DNA from 4 places in the Actinomadura sp. NPDC049382 genome. Region 1 is predicted to be linked to each of the others. Evidence: riboswitches for the same ligand, from Rfam matches in the RefSeq annotation. Region 1 holds a riboswitch; each other region holds the start of a gene.

Region 1 (3,593 bases):
CCCCCACGGCGATCGCGACGTGCACGATGAACGCCGTGGACGTGCCGAACCACACGTAGAGCGGACGCATGCGCGTGCCCATGGCCAGTGAGGCGAACATCGTCTTGTCGGGCAGCTCGGCGAGGAAGATCAAGCCGAACGCGGTGAGGATCGCGAGCGGGTCCAGGGTCATGGGCGGTGCCTTCTTACGGGGCCGGGCCGCGGACTTCGGCCGGCACCCTGGCGGGCGACGGGAGGACCACTCGGCCCGGCACGATCGGACGGCCCGCACGGTCGCACGGGCCACGTCATGCCGTGGCCGAAGGTCTCGTCCACCCCTTCGCGGGGCCCGATGGCCGGGACGTCCAAGGACGTCCAGCGTGTCGACCAGCGGTATTACAGGACTACTCCCCTTCGCCGGGCCCCAGTGTAGCCAAAACATCCGGCAAGGCACTCGACCGGCGTGGCAAAGGAGCCGGTCCCTGAATGGAAGCGTCCCCGTCACCCGGGACGGGTGGCGGGGACGCCGGTCGGGGGAAGCGTGTCAGGCGACGCGGACGCCGCCGGCGAAGGGCCGTCCGGCGAGCGGGCTGATCTTGACCACGTCGCCGGTCTGCGGAGCGTGGACCATCTTGCCGTTGCCGATGTAAAGCCCCATGTGGTGCAGGTCGGCGTGGAAGAACACCAGGTCGCCGGGCCTGAGCTGTGACATGGACACGTGCGTGCCCGCGTTGTACTGGGCGCCGGTGTAGTGCGGGAGGTTGATCCCGACCTGGGCGTAGGCGTACAGGGTCAGGCCGGAGCAGTCGAAGCCCTTGATGTTGGCGCCCTGCGCGGTGCCGTAGGACGGGCCGGACGCGGTGCCGCCGCCCCAGGAGTAGGGCACGCCGAGCTGGCTCAGGGCGGCCCGAACGGCGGTCATGGCCTTGGCGGAGGCGCCGCCCGGGTCCACGTTGGGGATGGGCCCGCCGTTGCCTCGGATGGGAGTGCCGACGCCCAGCTTGGCTTCGACCTTCTTGAGCCTGGCCTGGAGCTCCTTGCGCTTCTTCTTGGCCTCGTCGGTGAGTTCGCGCACCTGCTTCGCGCGCGCTTCGGCCGATTTGCGGGAGCGCTCGGCGGCCTGCATGGTCTGGAGCAGGTGGGCGACGCGGTCGCCGTCCTGGCGGGCGAAGTAGTTGAGCGTGGCCGACCGGTCAAGGACGCTCTGCGGGTCCTTGGCGGAGGCGAAGGCGACGGCAGGGTCCGCCGGGCCGTTCTTGTAGCTGTCCGCTGCGAGCTTGACGATCCTGGCGCGGGCGTCGTCCAGCGCCTTCTTCTGGCGGGCGGCGTTGCCCTCGGCCACCTTGGCGGCGCGCTGGGCCTGCTTCAGCCGCTCGCGCAGGCCGTTGTACTGCTCGCTGAGCTTCTCGGCGTCGTCCGCGAGTTTCTTCTGCTGCGCGGTCAGCTCCCGGCGGGACGGCTCGGGCTCGGCGGAGGCGGGCGCCGGTGCGAGGAGCGCCGCGGCCACGGCGGCCGATATCGCCCATGCCGTGACGGTTCGGGGGGTGCGGGTGCGGCGTTTCGGCGTGCCGATGACGGCAGCGCGTCGCTGCATGCGGTCGTCCTCCTCTGTGCCGCCTACCGGGTCAGCTGACGGGTTCGGGCCAGAGTCGCCCTACCGCCCCCGCGAAGGGAGCGGACTCACCCCAGTGGAGATCGGGTCCCCGGTTCCCGGGCCGATGGGCCACGGGATTCGGCGTCGCCATCGCCGCCCCCGGCGGGGGCTCGTCACGGTGGCTCCTACGCAGCGTAGGAGATAGCCGCCTCATTCGCCACTCAAGCCGCGGATTACAGCAAACGTCCCAGACGCATCAGCAGAGCAGGGCCAGCCGACCGATCGCGAGAGCCGCGCCCGCGAGAGGCACCGCGACCGCCGCCGCCACGAACACCGGCGCCACCACCCGGAACGCCCCACGCGGCTTCACCTGCTCACCGGCCTCCAGCCGCCGCACCCGCGCCGCCAGCGCGTCCATCCCCGCCCCGACCGCCCCCAACTCTCCACACGCGCCGAACGAGCCGGTCTCGACGACCACACCGCAAACGTCACGGGTTCCAGGCCCGCATGACATGCCGCCCGCTTCACGCGACCCGGTCGCGGCAAGCGGGCCGGTCGCGTCGAGCGGGCCGGGCGCGTCGAGCGGGCCGGGCGCGGTGACCACTCCGCCAATGTCGTGGAGTTCGGCTTTGTAAGGGGCGCTGGTCGCTTCGGATGAGGGTTGTGAGCCTGTTGCTGCCAGTGAACCTGGCGCGTTGGGGGCGCCGGGTGGTGAGGCGAGTGTGTGTAGGGCTTTGACGAGGGTTCGTGGGCCGTGGGTGTGTGCCGCTGTGTCGTCCGCTGCCATTTCCAGGAGTAGCGGTAGCCGTGCCTTGGCTCGGCGGACGGTTGGCAGCCAAGGGAGGAGGGCGTGGGCGAGGTCCAGGACGAGCAGCAGTGCGTGGTGGCGTTGCCGGAGGTGGGCTCGCTCGTGTGCGAGGACGGCGCCGAGTTCGGCGGCGCTCAGGGCGTCCTGGGCTCCCGTGCTGACCACGATCGCGCGGCGGCGCGCGGACAGGGAGTAGGCCACGGGCACCGGGTGGTCGAGTACGAGGACGTCCGCGTGCCGGGTGTGCGGGCGGGCGACGAGGCGGAGCATCTCCCAGTGGCGGCGGCGGTGCCGCAGGGCCCGGACCAGGCGCGGCACCCCGCGGGCCAGCCTCGTCCCGCACGCCGCCAGTAGGACCAGGCTCGCCACGGCCGCCGCGATCATCGCCTGGGTCTCGTGGTGGGGCAGGCAGTCGCGCAGCAGCGTCAGCAGGCCGTGTCCGGGCCCCGGCGGCGAGATCAGCGCGACCGCGACGACTCCGGCGCTGGCGATGACGGTGCCCGCGAGCGCGGCCGTCCAGCAGGCGACCGCCGTCCGGGGGCCGAGGGCGCCGGCCCGGATCCGGTCGAGGACCGGTCCGGCCAGGCACCCCAGCAGGACCGCCGAGGCGACGAGCGCGCCGACCAGGACGATCACGGCGTCACGCCTCGTCGCCGTCGGACGTCCGGCGGCGCAGGGCGTCCAGCAGGTGGCGGGCGTCCTCGGCGGGGACGCTCTCGGCGAAGCGGGCGAGGATCGCGCCGTGGTCGGGGGCGTCGGTCAGCGCGTCCAGCATCAGCTCGACGGCGTACTCCTCACGCGCCCTGGTCGGGCCGTAGCGGAAGGCCGTCCCGTCCTGGGTGCGCTGTAGGAGCCCCTTCTGCGCCAGGCGTTCGGCCACGGTCTGGACGGTGTTGTAGGCGAGCGCCTTGTCGGAGTCTTCGTTGAGCTTCGCGAGGAGTTCTCGCACCCGCAGTGGTTCGGGTGCCGCCCAGAGGACGTCCATGATGGAGCGTTCGAGCGACCCGCCCAGTCCGGCCACGCGCTCACCTCCGTCCTGCCCACATTGTGCCGGAGCACCGGTCCGCCGGGTCAGTGGTGGTACTGGTGCACGACGGCGTGGCCCTTGCCCCGGCCGATCATCCACCGGTTCACCGGCGTGGTGATGATGAAGGCGAGCAGGAACGCCACGGCGAGCGCACCCCAGAACAGGGGGTCCGCCAGGCCGGCGTC
Region 2 (3,593 bases), on a different contig from region 1:
CGATCTCATCCCGTCTCCCTCGGACGACCAACGAGTGAATCGTCACCCGGAGTTCCCCCGTACGACCCCGCAATCGGCCAGGCGGCCACCTCCGGCCAAGCTCGTGAGACAGCAAAGGAACCCGATGATCTAAGTCCGGAGGGCTCCGGACCCGGCAACCCAACGCGCGTACAGATCGAGGCCCAACCCGTGCCTGTGCAGCGGACGGCTGCATCCCCGCGGTCATCACCACGGACGAGGGAGGACGGAGTGGAAACAGCCACACTCGCACGTCGTGGCACCGACGATTTCGGGCTGAGCGAGGAGGAGATCCGGCTGCTCGCCCAGATCGCGAGCGGTGTCACCGCCGATGTGGCGGCACGCAAGCTGGAGCTGAGCGCACGGACCTTGCGGCGCCGGTTGCGGACGATCTGCGACCGGCTGGAGGTCAACACTCCTATCGAGGCCGTGGTGTGGGCGGCCCGGAGGCAGCTCATCTAGCCGGCTTCACCCCCCGACGCTCGCCAGGGGACGGGCGAGCGTCACCGAGAGATCCAGGCGGCGAACCGAACTCCGTCCGACCCCGCAGCGGCGGCGCCGGCGCCCTGGCAGGTAGGTCCCTGCAGGTGGCGTCGCCGCGGACGGCGTTCAACCCCCATGGATCCCCTAGTCATGCGCACATCCGCAGTCGCACATCCGCGGAGTAGGCGCACACCCACTCAGTCCTGCGCACACTCGTATTGCGCATGCGCTTCGGTGGCGTCCGGGACCGGGCGTGGGCCGGGTCAGGCGACGCGGACGCCGCCCGCGAAGGGCCGCCCGTCCATGGAGGCGATCTTCACGACGTCGCCGGTGTGCGGCGCGTGGATCATCTTGCCGCCCCCGATGTACATCCCCATGTGGTGCAGGTCGGCGTAGAAGAACACGAGGTCGCCCGGCTGGAGCTGGCTGCGCGACACGTGGGTGCCGGCGTTCCACTGGCTGCCGGTGTAGTGCGGCAGGTTGATGCCGACCTGCTTGTAGGCCCACATCGTCAGGCCGGAGCAGTCGAATGTGCTCGGCCCGGAGGCGCCCCAGACGTACGGGCGGCCGAGCTTGCCCATCGCGTACCGCAGCGCCTGGGCGGCCTTGCCGGTGCCGATGACGGGGAGCTTCGCGAGCTGGGATGGGTCCCGCTTGACGATCGTGCCGCGGACCTTCTCGTAGGCGTCGGTGACCTTCTTGCGCTGCGCGTCGAGCTGGGTCCGCAGCTGCTTGACCTGCGCGGCGCGCGATTCGGCGGACTTGCGGGCGCGCTGGGCGGCCTGCATCGCCTGCATGAGGCCGAGCACCTTGGTGCTGTCGCGCTTGGCGAAGTAGTTGAGGGTGGCGGCCTGGTCGAGGACGGCCTGCGGGTCCTGGGAGGCGACGAACGAGACCGTCGGATCGGAGCCGCCCTGCATGTAGCTGGTCGCGGCGAGGGTGCCGACCTTCTGCCGGATCGCCTGGAGCGACTTCTCCTGCCGCTCGGCGTTCTCGGTGGCGACCTCGGCGGCGCGCTTGGACTGCGCGAGCTTCACCTTCAGGCCGTTGTACTGCTCGGTGAGCTGCTCCAGCTGGTCGGCGAGCTTGAAGGCCTGGGAGCGGAGTTCTTTGGTGGACGGCTCGGGATCGGCGTGCGCGACGGCGACGGTGTGCGGAGCGGCCGTCAGCGCGACGAGCGCGCCGGCCACGGTGACCGCGCGGCCGCGGAAGCGTCGAAGGGAAGCAGACCGCGAGTGCTGCACGAGTTCTCCTCTCCTCGACCGCCTACCGGGTTAGCTGACGGGTTGGGGCCGGAGCAGCCCGTCCGCGAGCGTGCGCGGGCCAGGCCGCGGCGCTGCGGATTCACCCCTGACGGCGGCCGCTTCGGGGCAATCCCCGGAAACGCTCCGAAAGTGGGTCCCCGGCTCCCCGGGGCGCTGGTTCGCGGCCCGTGGACTCGGCGGTTCGGCCTCCGTTCTGCGGGTGGCCGATGTCAGCGATGGACACTAACGGAATGCGGATTGGATGCCAACCAGATCCTGTGAAGTCGCAGGTCGGACGGGCGGGGCGCGCTTCCGCCGGCGGCCTCCGCGGGCGCTCGGCGATGTGTTCTGGGTCACTTTTCAGCGGCGCGAGCGGCCTATCTAGTCGCTTTTATCTAGTCACCCTTCTGTCGTGCTCACCACGCGTATGCGCACGCCGACGTTCGGCAAGGTCCGGTGTTCGATAATCTCGCCTGTTTGTGGAGGTCGTGATCCGGCGTGCCCGTACCGCCGATGTCCAGGAGATCCGCAGGCTGGTCGATCTGTACGCCGGGTCGGGGCGACGCCTGCTGAAGAAGTCGACGGTCAAGCTGTACGAGGACGTCCAGGAGTTCTGGATCGCCGAGGACGTCCAGGACGGGACGCCCGGGCGCGTCGTGGCCTGCGGGGCCCTGCACGTCATGTGGGAGGACCTCGCGGAGGTTCGCTCCGTCGCCGTGGACAAGGGGTACGGCGGACGCGGCATCGGCCACCGCATCGTCGCCCGGCTGCTGGAGACGGCGCGTGAACTCGGCGTGCGGAGGGTGTTCTGCCTTACCTTCGAGGTGGACTTCTTCGCGCGCCACGGCTTCGAGCAGATCCTCGGTACACCGGTGTCGCCTGAGGTGTATGAGGAGCTTCTCCGCTCTTACGACGAAGGCGTGGCAGAGTTCTTGGACCTCGACCGGGTCAAGCCGAATACGTTGGGCAACACCCGGATGTTGCTTCGCCTGGAGGACTGCCCCAAATGAGCGATTCCCCCCACCGCGGACGGCGTTACCAACCGCCGCAGGGCCAGGGTGCCTACGGTCCCCCGCCCCCGTACCAAGGTCCCCAGTGGCAGCAGCAGCCACAGCACCAGCAGCCACAGCAGCAGTGGCAGCAGCCCCAGCAACCTCAGCAGGACTGGGGGCGCTCCTACGAGCCGTCCTACGACCAGTACGGCGACTCCCAAGGCTCCTATGGTTCCCAGGGCAGCGAGATGGAGTTGGCGCCCATTCACCGCAGGGCCGGCGCCAGGGTCATCGACAACGCCCTCGTCGCCGTCTTCGGGTTCGCGCTCATCCTGCCCGTGACGGTCGCCGCGTTCGGCCTGGGCGGTGAAGGCGGCAACGACGAGGAAGAGGCCGGCATCTGGAACTGGCCCATCATCTTCACCCTGTTCTTCGTCATGTCCGTGCTGCCGTTCCTCTACGAGGCCGTCCAACTGTCCATGTGGGGGCGGACGCTGGGCAAGCGGATCCTGGGCCTGGGCATCGTGCAGGCCCGTCCCGCGGGTGAGCCGATGAGCACGACGCAGGCGATTTGGCGCGCTGGGATCGTCCACGTCGGCTACCAGGTAGGTGTCTTCTTCTTCCTGGTCCTCGCGGTGATGGTGTGGGAGTACGCGGCGTATGGGATGGCGCTGGTCTGGGTGGGCGGTCTGATGGCCTACCTGTGGGCGATCTGGGACCAGCCTCTGCACCAGGCGCTGCACGACCGTTTCGCCGGCACGCTGGTCATCGACGAGCGAGGCACGTACGAGGAGTACGGCGACGACCAGTACACCGAGTACGCGGACTAAGTCCGCGATGGCGGTTTCCCTCGCCG
Region 3 (3,593 bases), on a different contig from region 1:
CGAAAGGATCACCATCGACGACATGGCGCGCATCGCCATGTTCAGCAAGTTCCATTTCTGTCGCGTTTTCCGAGAATCCACCGGCATGTCACCGGTGAGATTCTTCTACGCGCTCCGATTGGCGGAGGCCAAGCAGCTTCTGGTCGGCACATCGCTGTCCATCGCCGACATCGGAACCCGTGTCGGATACGCCAGCACCGGCACTTTCAGCTCCCGTTTCAAGTCGACCGTCGGCGTCCCGCCGAGCGTCTACCGCGCGACGGGAGGCGACGCCGTCCGGGCGGCCGACGCGCTGCGCCGCCGGGCCCGGACCGGGCACACCACCATCCGCGGCGCGGTCTCCTGCCGGGACGCCTGGCACGGCGGCCCCGTCTTCGTCGGCCTGTTCCGCGAGGCCGTCCCCACCGGCCTCCCGGCCCGCTGCTCGATCCTGCCCGCGCCGGGCGCCTTCGCGCTGACGCACGTCATGCCTGGTAGATGGCATGTCCTCGCCTACTCGCCCGCCCCGGGACCGGACGGGGCCGCCGAGGACGCGCTGGTCGGCGCCGCCGGCCCGCTCATGATCAGGCACGGCACCGCCGTGCGGACGGCCGAGGTCCGGCTGCGCCCGCTCAGCCCCTACGACCCGCCCGTCCTGCTCGCGCTCACCGCCCCCGACGCGGCCCGCGAACTGACGTCCTGACGTCCCGGCGCCCGGCGCCCCGTCCCCGCGATCGAGCAAGTGCGAAGAAGCACCGCCCAGAACGAGCCCGCATACTGAGAGCCGGATCACTCCCCTCCACTCGGAAAACCCCCGCGCACGGAAAAGACCCGTGCACCGAGTCCGCGCCGTGAATCGCTCACGCCCCCAGGGAATGACATGCCTCAAGATCAGAGCCACACCCTGCCCACGCCGCGCCCGGAAAAGGCGGCACCCGTGACGACCGGAACCTCCCTTTTCGTCACCGGCCATTTCCCGCGCCGCCGCACACTGATCATTCTGCTCAGCGCGGGCGCCGGATTCCTGCTGACGGTCATCTGGTCGGCGGAGTTCGTCGACCAGACGATCGGGGACAACGTCGCCGGCACGCTCCTCGGCCATGACGCGAAGGGGACGCCGATCGCCGGGATCGCCGCCGGGATCGCCTTCGCCTTCGCGAGCGGGCTCGCCGGCTCGTTCACGGCGTGCAACGTGGCCGCGTTCAGCACGGTCGCGCCGCTGCTCGGCGGCACCGGCGGCCGGTGGGACCGGCTCGCCGGGACGCTCCGGCCGCTCGGCTGGATCGCGCTCGGCATGGTGACGGTGTCGGCCGGCTACGGCGCGATCGTCGGCCTGGCGGGCACCGGCATGCCGCAGTTCTCCACCGCCGAGAGCACCCCCGGTTCGCTGTCCGCGCGCAGCGTCCAGTCCATGGTGGTGTTCGGCGCGATCGGGCTGGCGATGATCTACATGGGGGCCGCCGCGCTCGGCGTCGTCCGCGACCCGTTCGCCCGGGTGGCGCGCCGCTTCCCCAACGCTCCGCTGGTCTTCATGGGCGCGCTGATCGGCGGGTTCCTGATCGGCCGCCCCTACCCGCTGTTCCGGCAGCTCTTCCGCGACGCGGCGGAGAGCCACAACCCGCTGTACGGGGCCGCCGCGTTCGTCCTCCAGTCGGTCGGCAACATCGTGATCATGGCGGTGCTGTTCCTGCTGCTCGCCCATCTCGCGGGCCGCCGGCTGAGCCGCTGGCTGGCCGCCGATCCGCGCCGCGTCGCGGTGCTGACGGCGTCCTCGCTGATCGTGGCCGGGGTCTTCAGCCTCCTCTACTGGGACGTGCGGCTGCTCGCCCGCCGGGAGATCATCCCGTGGTATCCGGTGGCCCCCTGGTCGTGACGCCGGACGGCCGCCGATGCGGGCGCCGCCGGGCGCCCGCATCGCCCGTCCGCAACCGCTTCCGGGCGGTTGAGCTGGGTGTTTGATTTTGCTGGGGTTTGCCTTCGCTTGGTGATCCGAGTAGCTTGGCCCCCGCCAAGGCGCTCACCAGGCGTTCTTGTCCCACCTGGCACCGAGCCGGTGGGGGCGGCGCGCCCCACGCGTCGCCCGGCGGCACCTCCCATGCACGCCGCCCGCGCCCTGAACGGGCCCTACAACAGCAGCGCCGCTCCCTCTCGCAGCGGCACCCGCCGAGTCCGCCACAGCGCGGAGCCGGGGACCCACCCTCGTGCACTGGGGTGAATCGGCCGTTTCACCGGCCGTAGGGCGACTTCCACGTCCGAACCCGTCAGCTAACCCGGTAGGCGGCCCATGGAAGCAAGGAGTCCCCCTTGACAGGCAAGCACAGCACGGGCAATCACAACTCGGGCAACGACAGCACGGGCAAGAAGAGCAGGAAGCCGGGTCTTTTCGGGCTGAGCCCGCGCGCCAACGGCGCGATCCTCGGCCTCGCCGCGATCGGCGTGGCCGCGACGACCCTCCAGGCGACGGCCGGTTCGTCCGAGTCGGGCACGTCCGTCGCGTCCGTCCAGAGCATCCCCCAGCAGCGCTCCGCCGAGGCGGAGCCGCGCACGGACCCGGAGAAGGGCTCCGGGTCGTCCGCCAAGCCGGACGAGACCGACAAGCGCTCGAAGGTCATCGAGCTGGCGAAGACGTGGAACCCCCACAGCAGCCGGCGCGTGCCCTACAGCCAGACCGACTACCACAACGGGTACCGCACCGACTGCTCCGGCTTCGTCGCGATGACCCTCGGGCTCGCGAAGCCCGGGCCGAACACCGTCGGCCTGACGTCCTCGCGCTACACCGAGCGCATCAAGATGTCGGAGCTCAAGAAGGGCGACCTCGTGATGGACGCCGAGGGCACCAACACGACGCGCCACGTCGTCATCTTCGAGAAGTGGGCCGACAAGGCGCACACGTCCTACTGGGCGTACGAGCAGCGCGGCCGGTACGGCACCGACTACCGGACGCGCGACTACGGCCTCGACTCGGGCAGCGAGTACAAGGCGTACCGGCCGAAGAAGCTCAGCGGAGCTTGATGGCGACGCCGGCCATCCCGAGCTGCTCCCCCGGAGCGAGGTGGTCCGGGTCGACCGGGCCGTCGGGACGCCACAGGGCCGTGTAGGTCACACCGGGTTCGACCAGTTCGAAGTCACCGAACTGGGCCTCGATCTCGGCGGGCGTGCGCGCCCAGCCCTCTTCCAGGTTCTCTCGTGTGATGCGGGCCAGCTCCTGTTGCTGGGGCAGGCCCGTGTCCACGAGGGACGTCATGAACAGGTGGCTGCCGGGCGCCAGGACGTCGCGGTAGGCGGCGACGACGCCGTCCACCACGTCCGGCGACAGGTAGTGCAGCATCCCGACCATCATGACGACGGCCGGGCGGGAGAAGTCGATGAAGCCGTCGACGACGGGGTCCGACAGGACGGCCGCCGGGTCGCGGACGTCGCCGACCATCACCCGCGTGGCGTCGTTGTTGGCCAGGATCGCCCGCCCGTGGACGGAGACCAGCGGGTCGATGTCGACGTAGACGACGCGGGCGTCCGGGTTCTCGCGCTGGGCGACCTCGTGGGTGTTCTCGACCGTGGGCAGCCCGCTGCCGAGGTCGAGGAACTGGTCCATGCCGGCTTCCCGCGCCAGGTAG
Region 4 (3,593 bases), on a different contig from region 1:
GCCGCGACGGAGAGGAGCTGATCGCGATCGACCTCGTGGTGGTGGGCGCGGCGATCATCGCGGACGGCCGGCTGCTGACCGCGCAGCGGGCCGAGCCGGCGCACATGGCGGGCGGCTGGGAGCTGCCCGGCGGCAAGGTCGACCCGGGGGAGTCCGACGAGGACGCCCTGGTCCGCGAGTGCGCCGAGGAACTGGCGGTCAAGGTCCGCCTGGGCCGCCGCATCGGCACCGACTGGCGCCTCAGCGACAAGGCCGTCCTGCGCGTCTGGACCGCCGAGATCATCGAGGGCACCCCCCAGCCCCTGGAACACCTGGCCCTCCGCTGGCTGACCCCTCACGAGCTCTACGACGTCGACTGGCTCCCAGGCGACCGCCCAGTAATAGACGCCATCGCAGACGCCCACCTGATCTAACCCCCCACACCGCGCGCCCCGCCCAGCCTCTCCAAGTTGCTCACCTGGGCCTTTGCCAGTAAATGCCGCTCGCGCCGCGAACCACAATGATCGCCCGCGAAGCCGGGTTCAAAGCGAAAGCGAGAAGCCACCGGTGCCGCGAGCCGCAAGGCGAGCGAAAGCGCGCGCCGGGGGAAGCCTGTCTCGACGACCTCAGCCCCAGCCGCACCACGCGCGAACCCTGAGGTACACGTCCGTAAGCCCAGCTTGCGACAAGGGTCACGTTGCGATCGCGTGCGAAGCCAGGTTCAAGCGAAGCGAGAACCTGATCGCGCAGCGAGCCGCAAGGCGAGCCGGAGCGATGCAGCGATCGCCGGTTTGCCCGTGGAAGGAAGGCGCCCCAGCGCCTGACGCCGAGGGCAAAACAATAAACCCGCCGGGGGCTTCCTACCGCGCCGCAGGAAGCCCCCGACGACCGAGGGGGCCGCGTTTCGCGGCCCGGAGGGGGGTCAGGAGATGCGGTTGGCGCCCGCGTAGTCGGAGCGGTCCGACAGCTTGGAGATCTTCACCACATCGCCGGTGCGCGGGGCGTGCAGGTACTTGCCGCCGCTGAGGTAGATGCCCATGTGGTGGAGGTTGCCGCCGAAGTAGACCAGGTCGCCGGAGCGCAGCTGGGACCGGGGGACCTTGGTGCCGAGCTGGTAGAGGTCGCCGGTGTAGTGCGGCAGGCCGGGCTTGCCGACCTGGGCGTAGGCCCAGACGACGAGGCCGGAGCAGTCGAAGCTGCTCGGTCCGGCGGCGGCCCACACGTAGGGGGAGCCGAGCTTGCCGTAGGCCTTGCGGGCCATCTTGGCGGGCAGGTCGGAGCCCTTGATGGTGGCGGTGAGGCCGGTGCGGGGGTCGCTGGCGTGCGTGGTGGACAGCTTGTCGAGGCGCTTCATCACCTCGGTGACCTTGGCCTTCGCCTCGGCGCGCGCCTTCTTGGCGTCCTCCCAGGCCTTCTTGACCTGGGCGGTCTTGGCCTTCGCGTCGCGTTCGGCGGCTTCGGCCCGGTCGATCTGCTTCTGCAGGGCCCGGACGGCGTGCGCCTGGTTCTGCACGAGGTAGGCGCTGTCGGACAGCCCGTCGGGGGAGCCGGTGGCGCCGAACAGCGCGTCGGGGGAGCCGGCGATGTAGTTGGCGGCGGCCATCCGGCCGAGGCGTTCGCGGGCGGGCGCGGCCTGGGTCCGGAGGGTCTGCGCGGTCGTGGTGGCGGCCTGCTCGGCCTTCTGTGCGGCCTTCAGGTCGACGCGGGTCTTGTTGTACTTCTCGGTGAGGATCTCGGCCTCTTCGTTCAGCGCGTCGAGGCTCTTGCGCAGGCCCTTCTCCGTCGTCGGAGTCGGGCTCGGCGTCGCCGCGGCGGCGAGCCCGAGCGGTGCGGCGTGCGCGGCGACGGGCGCGGTGGCGCCGAGGCCGACCAGGAGCAGGGCTGCCGCGGTGGCGGTGGGCGTGACGCGCCGCCGCCGGTGGGGGTCCGGTGCCAAGCCGGTGCTCTCCTCTCCACGCACGCCTACCGGGTTAGCTGACGGGTTCGGGCCAGGAGTCGCCCTACGGCGCGCGTGTCGCGCGCCGATTCACCCCGGGGGTGTGGGTCCCCGGTTCTCCCGCCGGGCGGGAGATTCGGCGTTCCGGTCGCAGCCCCGGGGGGTGGGACTCCGGACGACCGGATCTCGGGAAGATTACAAAGGATCGGCAAAGTTGGCCAATCGGGCGGGCGCGCGGCCCGGTGCGGCCCGCTCGGGAATGCGGGAGGGGCCGCGGAGCGTAGAATGGAGTGCTGCCGTGTTTCTGCGGCGACTCTCCTGAAACCTCACGCAAGGTAACCCGCATGCCCATCTCCACGCGCGACGACCTCCGGAACGTCGCGATCGTCGCCCACGTCGACCACGGAAAGACGACGCTGGTCGACGCCATGCTCTGGCAGTCCGGGGCCTTCCGCGAGAACCAGGACGTCGACGACCGGGTCATGGACTCCAACGACCTGGAGCGCGAGAAGGGCATCACCATTCTCGCGAAGAACACCGCGGTCAAGCACAACGGGCTGACGATCAACATCATCGACACCCCGGGCCACGCCGACTTCGGCGGCGAGGTCGAGCGCGGGCTGTCCATGGTGGACGGCGTCGTCCTGCTGGTGGACGCCAGCGAGGGCCCGCTCCCGCAGACCCGGTTCGTGCTGCGCAAGGCCCTCGCCGCGCGGCTCCCGGTGATCCTGGTGGTGAACAAGACCGACCGTCCCGACGCCCGCATCGACGAGGTCGTGGACGAGACCTACGAGCTGTTCATGGACCTCGACGCCGACGAGGACCAGATCGACTTCCCGATCGTGTACGCGTCGGGCCGGGCGGGGCGCGCCTCGCTCGACAAGCCGGCCGACGGCAGCATGCCCGGCAGCGACGACCTGGAGCCGCTGTTCAAGGTCATCATCGAGACGATCCCGGCGCCGTCCTACGACCCGGACGCCCCGCTCCAGGCGCATGTGACGAACCTGGACGCCTCCAGCTACCTCGGCCGGATCGCGCTGTGCCGGATGCACGCCGGGACGATCAAGAAGGGCCAGCCGGTCGCCTGGTGCCGCCACGACGGCAGCATCGAGCGGGTCAAGATCACCGAGCTGCTGATGACGGACGCGCTCACCCGCAAGCCCGCCGACGAGGCCGGGCCGGGCGACATCATCGCGATCGCCGGCATCCCGGACATCATGATCGGCGACACCATCGCCGACCCGGACGACCCGCGCCCGCTGCCGCTGATCACGGTGGACGAGCCGGCGATCTCGATGACGATCGGCACCAACACCGGGCCGATGGCGGGCCGCGAGAAGGGCACCAAGGTCACCGCGCGGATGGTCAAGGACCGCCTCGACCGCGAGCTGGTCGGCAACGTGTCGCTCAAGGTGCTGCCGACCGAGCGGCCGGACGCGTGGGAGGTGCAGGGCCGCGGCGAGCTGGCCCTCGCGATCCTCGTCGAGAACATGCGCCGCGAGGGCTACGAGCTGACCGTCGGCAAGCCGCAGGTCGTCACCCGCGAGATCGACGGCAAGCGGCACGAGCCGGTCGAGCGGCTCACCGTCGACATCCCCGAGGAGCACCTCGGCGCGGTCACGCAGCTGATGGCGGTCCGCAAGGGCCGCATGGAGCAGATGACCAACCACGGCACCGG

Evidence for each region. Region 1 has a riboswitch for cyclic di-AMP ahead of AB0K34_RS00010 (NlpC/P60 family protein). Riboswitches for the same ligand answer to the same signal wherever they lie in the genome.
Region 2: another riboswitch for cyclic di-AMP. It lies ahead of AB0K34_RS36295 (NlpC/P60 family protein); the one in region 1 lies ahead of AB0K34_RS00010 (NlpC/P60 family protein).
Region 3: another riboswitch for cyclic di-AMP. It lies ahead of AB0K34_RS34750 (C40 family peptidase); the one in region 1 lies ahead of AB0K34_RS00010 (NlpC/P60 family protein).
Region 4: another riboswitch for cyclic di-AMP. It lies ahead of AB0K34_RS09815 (C40 family peptidase); the one in region 1 lies ahead of AB0K34_RS00010 (NlpC/P60 family protein).

Annotation. Positions count from the first base shown of each region.
Region 1 covers NZ_JBFARO010000001.1:586-4,178, forward strand. The annotation lists gene AB0K34_RS00005 (TMEM165/GDT1 family protein) at 1-172, opposite strand, end outside; gene AB0K34_RS00010 (NlpC/P60 family protein) at 524-1,573, opposite strand; cyclic di-AMP (ydaO/yuaA leader) riboswitch at 1,579-1,727, opposite strand; gene AB0K34_RS00015 (M56 family metallopeptidase) at 1,830-3,017, opposite strand; gene AB0K34_RS00020 (BlaI/MecI/CopY family transcriptional regulator) at 3,022-3,402, opposite strand; gene AB0K34_RS00025 (DUF4396 domain-containing protein) at 3,453-3,593, opposite strand, start outside.
Region 2 covers NZ_JBFARO010000106.1:2,746-6,338, reverse strand. The annotation lists gene AB0K34_RS36300 (LuxR C-terminal-related transcriptional regulator) at 250-480, shown strand; gene AB0K34_RS36295 (NlpC/P60 family protein) at 765-1,745, opposite strand; cyclic di-AMP (ydaO/yuaA leader) riboswitch at 1,749-1,955, opposite strand; gene AB0K34_RS36290 (amino-acid N-acetyltransferase) at 2,219-2,755, shown strand; gene AB0K34_RS36285 (RDD family protein) at 2,752-3,567, shown strand; gene AB0K34_RS36280 (RDD family protein) at 3,575-3,593, shown strand, end outside.
Region 3 covers NZ_JBFARO010000095.1:3,435-7,027, forward strand. The annotation lists gene AB0K34_RS34740 (helix-turn-helix domain-containing protein) at 1-682, shown strand, start outside; gene AB0K34_RS34745 (hypothetical protein) at 917-1,852, shown strand; cyclic di-AMP (ydaO/yuaA leader) riboswitch at 2,131-2,275, shown strand; gene AB0K34_RS34750 (C40 family peptidase) at 2,284-2,991, shown strand; gene AB0K34_RS34755 (SAM-dependent methyltransferase) at 2,978-3,593, opposite strand, start outside.
Region 4 covers NZ_JBFARO010000010.1:140,885-144,477, reverse strand. The annotation lists gene AB0K34_RS09825 (Mut7-C RNAse domain-containing protein) at 1-21, shown strand, start outside; gene AB0K34_RS09820 ((deoxy)nucleoside triphosphate pyrophosphohydrolase) at 27-413, shown strand; gene AB0K34_RS09815 (C40 family peptidase) at 902-1,915, opposite strand; cyclic di-AMP (ydaO/yuaA leader) riboswitch at 1,923-2,067, opposite strand; gene typA (translational GTPase TypA) at 2,260-3,593, shown strand, end outside.